DNA from 3 places in the Pantoea osteomyelitidis genome. Region 3 is predicted to be linked to each of the others. Evidence: riboswitches for the same ligand, from Rfam matches in the RefSeq annotation. Region 3 holds a riboswitch; each other region holds the start of a gene.
What was found. Region 3 has a riboswitch for thiamine pyrophosphate ahead of thiC (phosphomethylpyrimidine synthase ThiC). Riboswitches for the same ligand answer to the same signal wherever they lie in the genome.
Positions count from the first base shown of each region.

Region 1: it holds a riboswitch for thiamine pyrophosphate, as region 3 does, so the genes downstream of both, thiM (hydroxyethylthiazole kinase) here and thiC (phosphomethylpyrimidine synthase ThiC) in region 3, are expected to answer to the same signal.
Region 2: it holds a riboswitch for thiamine pyrophosphate, as region 3 does, so the genes downstream of both, thiB (thiamine ABC transporter substrate binding subunit) here and thiC (phosphomethylpyrimidine synthase ThiC) in region 3, are expected to answer to the same signal.

Region 1 is NZ_JBGFSN010000004.1:1,634,753-1,638,025, reverse strand. Features, by position in the region: gene ABU178_RS12775 (PAAR domain-containing protein) at 1-1,188, opposite strand, end outside; TPP riboswitch at 1,394-1,490, shown strand; gene thiM (hydroxyethylthiazole kinase) at 1,524-2,318, shown strand; gene thiD (bifunctional hydroxymethylpyrimidine kinase/phosphomethylpyrimidine kinase) at 2,315-3,115, shown strand; gene ABU178_RS12760 (GntR family transcriptional regulator) at 3,164-3,273, opposite strand, start outside.
Region 2 is NZ_JBGFSN010000003.1:395,566-398,838, reverse strand. Features, by position in the region: gene ABU178_RS04100 (sugar efflux transporter) at 1-930, opposite strand, end outside; TPP riboswitch at 1,084-1,188, shown strand; gene thiB (thiamine ABC transporter substrate binding subunit) at 1,236-2,222, shown strand; gene thiP (thiamine/thiamine pyrophosphate ABC transporter permease ThiP) at 2,198-3,273, shown strand, end outside.
Region 3 is NZ_JBGFSN010000013.1:23,555-26,827, forward strand. Features, by position in the region: gene thiC (phosphomethylpyrimidine synthase ThiC) at 1-1,491, opposite strand, end outside; TPP riboswitch at 1,584-1,682, opposite strand; gene rsd (sigma D regulator) at 1,810-2,316, opposite strand; gene nudC (NAD(+) diphosphatase) at 2,406-3,179, shown strand; gene hemE (uroporphyrinogen decarboxylase) at 3,217-3,273, shown strand, end outside.

The DNA of each region.
Region 1 (3,273 bases), on a different contig from region 3:
AGTTTTCGCACAATCTCGCCCCACCGTGCAGGCTTCGGTGATCTTCGCTGCGGTATCGAGAGCAGCCAGGCCAATGCCAATCTTTCCGGCGGTTTCCATCCACTTGACGTATTTTGCCAGCTTCTCAATATGGGTTGCATACCCTTCAATATCGCTAACGCCTGTTTCATTCCAGCGATGGGTGATTGAACGGCTGGACAGGCCAAGGGCGCTTTTCAGGTCTGTGTACTCGTTGAACATGAAACGATGCTTCATGAACATTTTCAGCACGCTATCAAGTTGGCCAAATAAACGTCGACGTTCGATAAAGAATTGTTCTCCGATCAGAGTGCCGTTGGTGATGTACTGATTTTTGTAGGTTTTCTCTATCTCGATAAGGATTTTTTCTACCTTCTCGAAATACCCCTTCACGGCTTCGGTTACCTTCCCTGAATATCCAACAACGTCATTTGCTGTAGTGGCAGCAGCAGCGAACATCTCAATAGTGTCTTTGTACTTATAGAGAAAGTTGGCTTGTTTGATAGAGAGGGGGGCTAACGCCGCATCAACGCGTGCTTTCGCAGCTTTCATATGTGCGATCTGCGCGTCGTCCTGCTTTTCAGGATCAACCAGAAGCATAATCGAACCCGCTTTATATCTTTCGCCTGCACCGTTCAGCGTGGCGAATAGTTCTTTTGCTCCTGCCGGCGGGTTTTCAGTGAACAGAAGCCGCTGCCAGGCTTCTGTCGTACCACCATAAGGGATTACGGCAAAACCTGCGTCAATGCCCTCACGCTTATCAGACCGGCGTTCTTTCTTCGCAGCCTGTGCATGCTGTGCGGGTTCTGGTTTCGTTTGGGTCAGTAGTGCGGCGGGTAAAGCAGCCGCAGCCGCTAAATCTGTAGGAGGGAGTCCTGAGGGTTCTTCTTTTATATAAACAGGGTATGAATTAGCGGGTAAGAATTTAGCCTTACAGGGACATGAACTGTAGCTGTCAAGCGATCCTGCAATGCGTTTATTTTCGGAGCCAGATGTATAAAAAGCGATCCCCCCGATAATTTTATATGTCTTTCCGTCTTTGCCACAGGTAACAGGATCGCCTTCCTGTGCCTGGGGTTTATTGAAGGCGACACCGTGCGCCGATCCAGCGATTATCTTGCCTCCGCAGGTGGTTTTGTCCCCCTGGCACAACACAATACCTTTAAGCATAATTCCCTCTGCTTATTGTGGTTATCCTTCCGGCAGCATTGTACAAAACATATCCATAAGGGCAAAAAATATCAGTCTTAAGCTAAATTTCGGTTGGTATCTTTTGTGTTTTCGGGATGGTTCGGCGGGTCGAAGCGATAACCGAAGGGCGAGCTTGCATCCACAGCTTCCTTCCCCTAATCTGGCAAAAAGTAAGCTAATTTTTACCAATGACTCGGGGTGCCCTTCTTTGTGAAGGCTGAGAAATACCCGTATTACCTGATCTGGATAATGCCAGCGTAGGGAAGTCAGATGCCTGACCGCATTCGCCTTCTTGATCGCCGGTTGGGAGTTTTATGACACATCAACCTGATCCTCTTTCTGATGCGCATGTCGCGCAGTCCCTTCACTTGTTTCGCAGCCAGCCGCCGCTGGTGCACTGCATGACCAACGATGTGGTGCAAACCTTTACCGCCAATGTACTGTTAGCACTTCAGGCTTCACCGGCAATGGTGATTGATGCTGAAGAGGCCGCGCAGTTTAGCGCCATCGCTGATGCGCTGTTGATTAACGTCGGCACCCTGACGCACGAGCGACGCGACGCCATGCACACTGCCGTGACGGCTGCCGTTGCGGCCAACACCCCCTGGACGCTCGATCCGGTCGCCGTGGGCGCGCTCAGGCTGCGCAGCGATTTCTGCCAGCAATTGCTCAATGCCGCACCGGCAGCGATTCGGGGCAACGCGTCGGAAATTCTGGCGCTGGCGCAACATGAGCAGGGCGGCCGTGGCGTCGACAGCCTGCACCAGGCAGAGGCGGCCCTGACGGCGGCACGGCAGCTGGCACAAAAATATCACAGCATCGTGGCGGTAACGGGCGAGGTCGATTACGTTACCGACGGTGCGCGCACCCTGCGCGTCACCGGCGGCAGCGCATTGATGACGCGGGTAGTGGGCACCGGCTGCGCGCTCTCCGCGGTGGTAGCGGCGTTTACCAGCCTGCCTGGCGATCGGCTGGTTAACGTAGCCAGCGCCTGCCGCGTCATGGCGCTGGCGGGCGAACAGGCGACGCAGCGCGCGAGCGGGCCAGGCAGCTTCGTTCCCGCCTTTCTTGATGCGCTGTGGACTCTTGAGCCGGAGGCCGAGCGATGAAACGCATTAACGCACTGACGATTGCCGGTACCGATCCCAGCGGCGGCGCGGGCATCCAGGCCGATCTGAAAGCCTTTTCCGCCCTCGGCGCTTACGGCGCCAGCGTAATTACTGCGCTGGTGGCGCAAAACACCCGCGGCGTACAGCAGGTTTATCGCATTGAACCCGATTTTGTCGGCGCACAGCTCGATTCCGTGCTGGATGATGTGCGCATCGACAGCGCCAAGATCGGTATGCTGTCGGAAACCGCCATCGTAGAGGTAGTAGCGGAAAAGCTGAAACGCGCAGAGATTCCGTTTGTGGTACTTGATACCGTAATGGTGGCGAAAAGCGGCGATGCACTGCTTTCAACCCAGGCGGTGGCCAGCGTACGCGAGCGTCTGCTGCCGCAGGTTTCGCTGATTACCCCCAACTTACCCGAAGCCGCCGCGCTGCTGGAAACTTCTGTGGCGCAAACCGAGGCGGAGATGCTTGAACAGGGAAGGGCGCTGCTGGCGCTGGGCTGTCAGGCGGTGCTGATGAAGGGCGGCCATCTCAGCGACAGCGAAAGCCCGGACTGGCTGGTCACGCCACAGGGCGAGCAGCGCTTTAGCGCGCCGCGCGTAAACACCCGCCATACGCACGGCACCGGTTGCTCACTGTCGGCGGCGCTGGCGGCGCTGCGACCGCGCCATCACGGCTGGGCGGAAACCATCACCGAGGCAAAAGCCTGGTTGCAGGAAGCGCTGGCGCAGGCGGATACCCTGGAAGTGGGAAAAGGCATCGGGCCGGTGCATCATTTTCACCGCTGGTGGTAGAGGGGCCACCGCCGACGGCCCGTGAGTTGCGTGCTGGCTGGCCCGGCTTTACTCAAACCACTCGCTGTTGCGTTCGGCGATGGGCGTAATCGAGAAAATCATCTCCTGCAAATGGCGACGCATCGCGGCTTCGGCCGCGTCAGCGTCATGAGCCTCCA
Region 2 (3,273 bases), on a different contig from region 3:
CAATACCATCAGCGCGGTGCGTGACTGAAACAGCACCAGCCCCAGATAAAACAGCACCCCTGCCGCCACGGCAATCAGCATCAGCTTGCGTTTGCCCAGCCGCTTCGCATAGTGCCCTGCCAGCAGCATCACCGGAATCTCCAGCCCGGCGGCAGATCCCATCAGCAGTCCCGCCAGCTTTTCAGGCAGGCCCAGCGTGGTGCTGATCCAGAGCGGCATGTCGATGATATACATGGTGTTGCAGGTCCACATCGTCACCGAGGCGATAAACAGCAGACGCACGTTGCGATCTTTCCAGCCGCTGATTTGCGTCAGCAGCACTTCCGGTGACTGCGCAATGCGCGGCACCGAAGGCAGGGTAAACCAGACCAGAATCAGACAAACCAGGAACAGCGCCGCCGCCACCAGAAACATCACGACAAAACCGTAGTTGAGCGCCAAAGCAAAGGAGAGCGGCGGGCCGATGACCCAGGCGAGCGACAGCTGCGCCCGCATCACCGAGCTGAACATCACCACTTCGCGCGCCGAACGATCGGCATATTCACGCGCCAGGGCAAAAATCTGCGGCATCGAGACGCTGGCCAGCGCCGACAGCAACACGCCCAGGGTGATGAGCGTCAGATAGTGGCGATTAAAGGCGAAGAGTACCGCATTAATCAGCGCCATGCCGCAGCAGAACAGAATCAGCATGCGCCGGTCGCCGCGGTTGTCGGATCGCTTCGCCACCAGCAGGCTGACCACAATACCAGCGATAGCGTTAACGGTGAAAAATAGCCCGACCCAGAAAGGCCTTGCCTGCACCTCGCGCGTCAGAAACAGGCTGAGCGTAGGAGCCTGCAAGGCGCCGGCAACGCCAATCATAAAGGAAACGACCATAAAGGCCAGATAGACCGGGTTAAACCGGCGTTGTCGTGTTAACAGCGATTTCATACCGAAATCCCTTACAGGATGAAACGGAGGGGAAAGGAAAGGGTAGAAGATTTCACAGGCAAAAGGAAAAAGCCAGTAAAGTTAACGCCGTTGGCGTATTCCGTCGGGTTCGCTGTAAACCTTTCACCCGGCGACGGAAATGACTAGAATGAGCCGTTCTCAACGGGGTGCTGTTTATCGCTGCGATAAAGGGCTGAGAAATACCCGTCGAACCTGATCCGGTTAGCCCCGGCGTAGGGATTTGAGATGTCTCTCCGCTCAGATCCTTTGCGACTCATATCATCCTTCCTCTCAAGGAGCGCAAAGTGTTGAAGAAAATATTGCCCGTTCTGCTGCTGTTATCCGCACCGGCGCTGGCCGCCAAACCGGTGTTAACCGTCTACACCTATGACTCCTTTTCCGCCGACTGGGGCCCCGGTCCGGCAGTAAAAAAAGCTTTTGAGGCGCAGTGCGGCTGCGAGCTGCGCTATGTGGCGCTGGAAGATGGCGTTTCTCTGCTGAATCGTCTGCGTATGGAAGGGAAAAACAGCAAAGCGGACGTGGTGCTCGGCCTGGATAATAATCTGGTGCAGGCGGCGCAGGCAACCGGCCTGTTCGCGCCCGGCGAGGTCGATACCTCGTCGCTGACCGTGCCGGGCGGCTGGCAGAACCGCACCTTTATTCCCTTCGACTACGGCTATTTCGCTTTCGTCTATGACAAGAACAAGCTAAAAAACCCGCCGAAAAGCCTGAAAGAGCTGGTGGAAAGCCCGGAAAAATGGCGAGTTATTTATGAAGATCCGCGCACCAGCACGCCGGGATTAGGACTGCTGCTCTGGATGCAAAAAGTCTATGGCGATAAGGCGCCGGAGGCCTGGCAAAAGCTGGCGCAGAAAACCGTCACCGTCACCAAAGGCTGGAGCGAAGCGTACGGCCTGTTCCTGAAAGGCGAAGGCGATCTGGTGCTGAGCTATACCACCTCTCCGGCTTATCACATTATCGAAGAGAATAAACAGAACTACGCGGCGGCGAACTTTAGTGAAGGCCACTATTTGCAGGTGGAAGTGGCGGCACGGCTGGCAAACAGCAAGCAGCCGAAACTGGCGCAGCAGTTTATGCAGTTCATGGTTTCCCCGGCCTTCCAGCAGACCATTCCCGGCGGCAACTGGATGTATCCGGTGATCAAAAGCGATCTGCCAAAAGGTTATGACGTGCTCAGCGTGCCGCAGACCGCGTTGCAGTATACGCCGCAGCAGGTTGCCGACAATCGCGCACAGTGGATCAGCGCATGGCAACGCGCCGTCAGCCGCTGATCGCCCGCTGGCTGCTGCCGGGCCTGCTCGCCGCGCTGCTGCTGTGCGGCGTCGCGCTGCTGGCCTTTGGCGCGCTGTGGCAGGCTGCGCCGCAGATTGCATGGCGCGGCCTGCTGACTGATAGCTATCTGCATCACGTTATCGCCTTCTCTTTCTGGCAGGCGCTGCTCTCCGCGCTCTTTTCCGTGATTCCGGCGATTGCGCTGGCGCGCGCGCTGTGGCGACGACGCTTTCCCGGTCGCCAGCTGCTGCTGCGCCTGTGCGCCATGACGCTGGTGCTGCCGGTGCTGGTGGCGGTGTTTGGCATACTGACCGTCTATGGCCGCGTCGGCTGGCTGGCGCAGCTCTGCCGCTGGATCGGCATCGATTATCATTTTTCTCCCTATGGCCTGCAGGGCATTTTGCTGGCGCACATCTTTTTTAACCTGCCGCTTGCCACCCGACTGCTGTTGCAGGCGCTGGAAAGCATACCCGGCGAACAGCGTCAGCTGGCGGCGCAGCTCGGTATGCGTGGCTGGAACCGTTTTCGCCTGCTGGAGTGGCCGTGGTTGCGACGCCAGCTGCTGCCCGCGGGCGCGCTGATCTTTATGCTCTGCTTCGCCAGTTTCGCCACCGTGCTGTCATTGGGCGGCGGGCCGCAGGCCACCACTATCGAGCTGGCGATCTATCAGGCGTTAAGTTACGACTACGATCCGGGGCGCGCCGCGCTGCTGGCGTTGATCCAGCTCAGCTGTTGTCTGGCGCTGGCGCTGCTGAGCCAGCGGCTGAGCAATGCGCTTCCCACAGGCAGCAGCGTGATGCAGGGCTGGCGCGATCCGCAGGACTCGTGGTTCTCCCGTCTCAGCGATGGCCTGCTGATTGCGCTGGCGCTGCTACTGCTGTTGCCGCCGCTGCTGGCGGTGATCGTCGACGGACTGAACGGCGGGCTGAGCGGCGCGCTGCGCCAGCCTGCGCTCTGGCTGGCGGCCCTGACCTCGCTACGCATTGCGTTGGGCGCCGGGCTGCTCTGCGTGGTGTTGACCCTGATGCTGCTCTGGAGCAGCCGCGAACT
Region 3 (3,273 bases):
GACGTAGCAGAGCATGGCGCAGCCAAACCAGCCGATCATCGCGGCGCCAATGCCAGAGGTGAAATGATCGTAGCCGGGGGCGATATCGGTGGTCAGCGGGCCGAGGGTATAAAACGGCGCTTCATGACAGTGTTCCAGCTGTTCGGTCATATTGCGGCGGATCATCTGCATCGGCACATGGCCGGGGCCTTCAATCATCACCTGGACATCATACTCCCAGGCGATTTTGGTGAGCTCGCCCAGCGTGTGCAACTCGGCGAACTGCGCTTCATCATTGGCATCCTGAATAGAGCCGGGACGCAGGCCGTCGCCCAGCGACAGCGAGACATCATAGGCGGCGCAGATTTCACAGATTTCGCGGAAATGCTGATAGAGAAAGCTTTCTTTGTGGTGTGACAGGCACCATTTCGCCATGATCGAGCCGCCGCGCGAAACGATGCCGGTCAGACGTTTGGCGGTCATCGGTACGTAGCGCAGCAGCACTCCGGCGTGGATCGTGAAGTAATCCACCCCCTGTTCCGCCTGCTCCAGCAGGGTATCGCGAAAGATTTCCCAGTTCAGATCTTCCGCCACGCCATTTACTTTCTCCAGCGCCTGATAGATCGGCACCGTGCCGATGGGCACCGGGCTGTTGCGCAGAATCCATTCGCGCGTTTCGTGGATGTAGCGGCCGGTGGAGAGATCCATCACTGTATCCGCGCCCCAGCGCGTGGCCCAGACCAGCTTTTCCACCTCCTCTTCAATCGAAGAGGTCACCGCCGAGTTGCCGATGTTGGCGTTGACCTTCACCAGAAAGTTGCGTCCGATAATCATCGGTTCCGATTCCGGGTGGTTGATGTTGGCGGGGATAATGGCGCGCCCGGCGGCGACTTCCTGACGTACAAACTCCGGCGTGATGTTCTCTGGCAGATGCGCGCCAAAACTGTTGCCTGCATGCTGCTGTAACAACACCTCGCTACGGATGCGCTCGCGCCCCATATTTTCACGCAGGGCGATAAATTCCATCTCCGGGGTAACAATGCCGCGACGCGCGTAGTGCAGCTGCGTGACGCACTGGCCCGCTTTGGCTTTGCGCGGGCGCGGCAGATGTTCAAAGCGCAGATGGTCGAGACCATCATCGGCAAGACGCTGCTGGGTATAGGCTGAGCTGAGCTGCTCGATCGCGTCGCTGTCGCTGCGCTCCGCTATCCAGTCGGCGCGCAGCTTGTCGAGGCCGCGATGCACATCAATACTCGCCTGCGGATCGCCATAGGCGCCAGCGGTGTCATAGACCGGCACCGGCTCGTTGGCTTCATAATGCGGTGTTTCTTTGCTGCCGCCCGTCAGCGTAGGACTCAGGGCGATTTCACGCATCGGCACGCGAATATCGTCGCGGCTGCCGGTAATCCAGATTCGCGTTGAGTTGGGAAAGGCGGTGCCCTGCAGGGAATCGATAAACTGTTGTGCCTGAGCGCGCTGCTCGCGACGGTTCGGTTTTGACGTAGTAGACATAGCAATTTTCCAGTTAAAAGGGGAACGTTGCTTGTCCGGAGTTCGGAAGGAGTAACAGGATCGGCGCGCGCAGACCACACGACGCCGTACTGATGATGTTTACTCTTGTTCCCTTCGCAGGTTCTAACCTGATCAGGTTCCGCGGATCCCGAATGAACGGTCTCAGCCCTAAGGCACTCCGACAAGATGAATAAAAAGGTGTTTCAGGCGAACATGATCGCCTGAAAGCTAAACGGGCTTTGGCAGTGAAAACTTGCCAAAGCCCGTTTAGCATAAAAGGGCTGCTAAAGAATCACAAGCGATTTACAAAATGATAACTTATGCCGGACGGGCGATATCGCTTTCGTTGGCCGCTTCGGTGCGCACCAGCGCGTTATCCCATGCCAGCTGGATCAGTTTGTCTTCCAGCGTAAAGCGAATTTCCAACACTTCGCCCACTTCCGACAGCGCCTGCTGGAAGGAAACGCAGTTCTCATCGTTAATCGCCTGCTGCAGATAGCCGTCATAGAGCTGCATCAGACGTTCAGTATTTTTTTCCAGCGCCGGGTAGATCTGGGCAGCAGCGGTCATCGGGCTATCGCCGCTCATTTCGCTGACGATGCGCTCATAAATACTGAAATGACCTGCTGAAAGGTAATCCACCAGGGTGTGACAGAAGCTATCCAGCGCCTGCTCATCAAGCGTGGTTAACGAATCTTTGTTCGGCTTGATGCCAACCATATTGTAATAGGCCACCAGCAGCTGGCGGCGAGCGTTAAGCCATGAATCCACCAGTTCGTTACTGCCACCTACGCGCTCGGTGAGGATGTCTAACTGGTTAAACATATTGGACTCCATGTGAGTTATAGTTGTTGATCTACACACTTAACATCAGAACTTCAGCGTGCTTATCGACGCTAAGGATGACGATTTATATGCAACGTGAGATCTCAAGCGTAGACGCTGGATGGTGGATTGTCAGCCATGAACAAAAACTTTGGCTGCCGAATGGCGAATTACCGCACGGCAAAGCTGAAAAATGGGGTCTGGCGGGCAGCGAAGGTCGGATAATTGGCGAGTGGCTGGGCGAGACGGTCTGGCTGGTCTGCGCGTCGCGGCCGGAGAATATGGCATCGCTGCGCCAGCTTATCGATCAGGATGTGGGACTGTTTCAGCTGGCCGGACGCGGCGTGCAGCTGGCGGAGTTTTATCGCGCCCATCGCTGGTGCGGCTACTGCGGTCATGAGATGCATCCCGGCAAACGGGAATTCGTCTGCCTGTGCAGCCACTGCAACGAACGCTACTACCCGCAAATTGCGCCCTGCATTATCGTCGCGATCCGCCGCGGCGACGAAATCCTGCTGGCGAACCATGTGCGCCATCGCAACAGCATCTATACCGTGCTGGCGGGCTTTGTGGAGGTCGGGGAAACCCTCGAACAAACCGTGGCGCGTGAGGTGATGGAAGAGAGCAACATCAAGGTAAAAAACGTCCGTTACGTCACGTCGCAACCCTGGCCGTTTCCCCATTCGCTGATGATGGCGTTTATGGCGGAGTATGAGAGCGGCGAGTTAAAGCATGATGAGAAAGAGTTGCTGGATGCCGGCTGGTTCCGCTACGACGCCTTGCCGATGCTGCCGCCCGCAGGCACGGTGGCGCGCAGGCTGATAGAAGATACGGTTGCCTTATGCCGCGCCGGGGCGCAATGAGTGTTACACTACGCGCCTGTGATGGAGAGAGCCTGAAATGAGTGAACTGAAGAACGATCGTTACCTGCGCGCCCTGTTACGTCAGCCGGTGGAT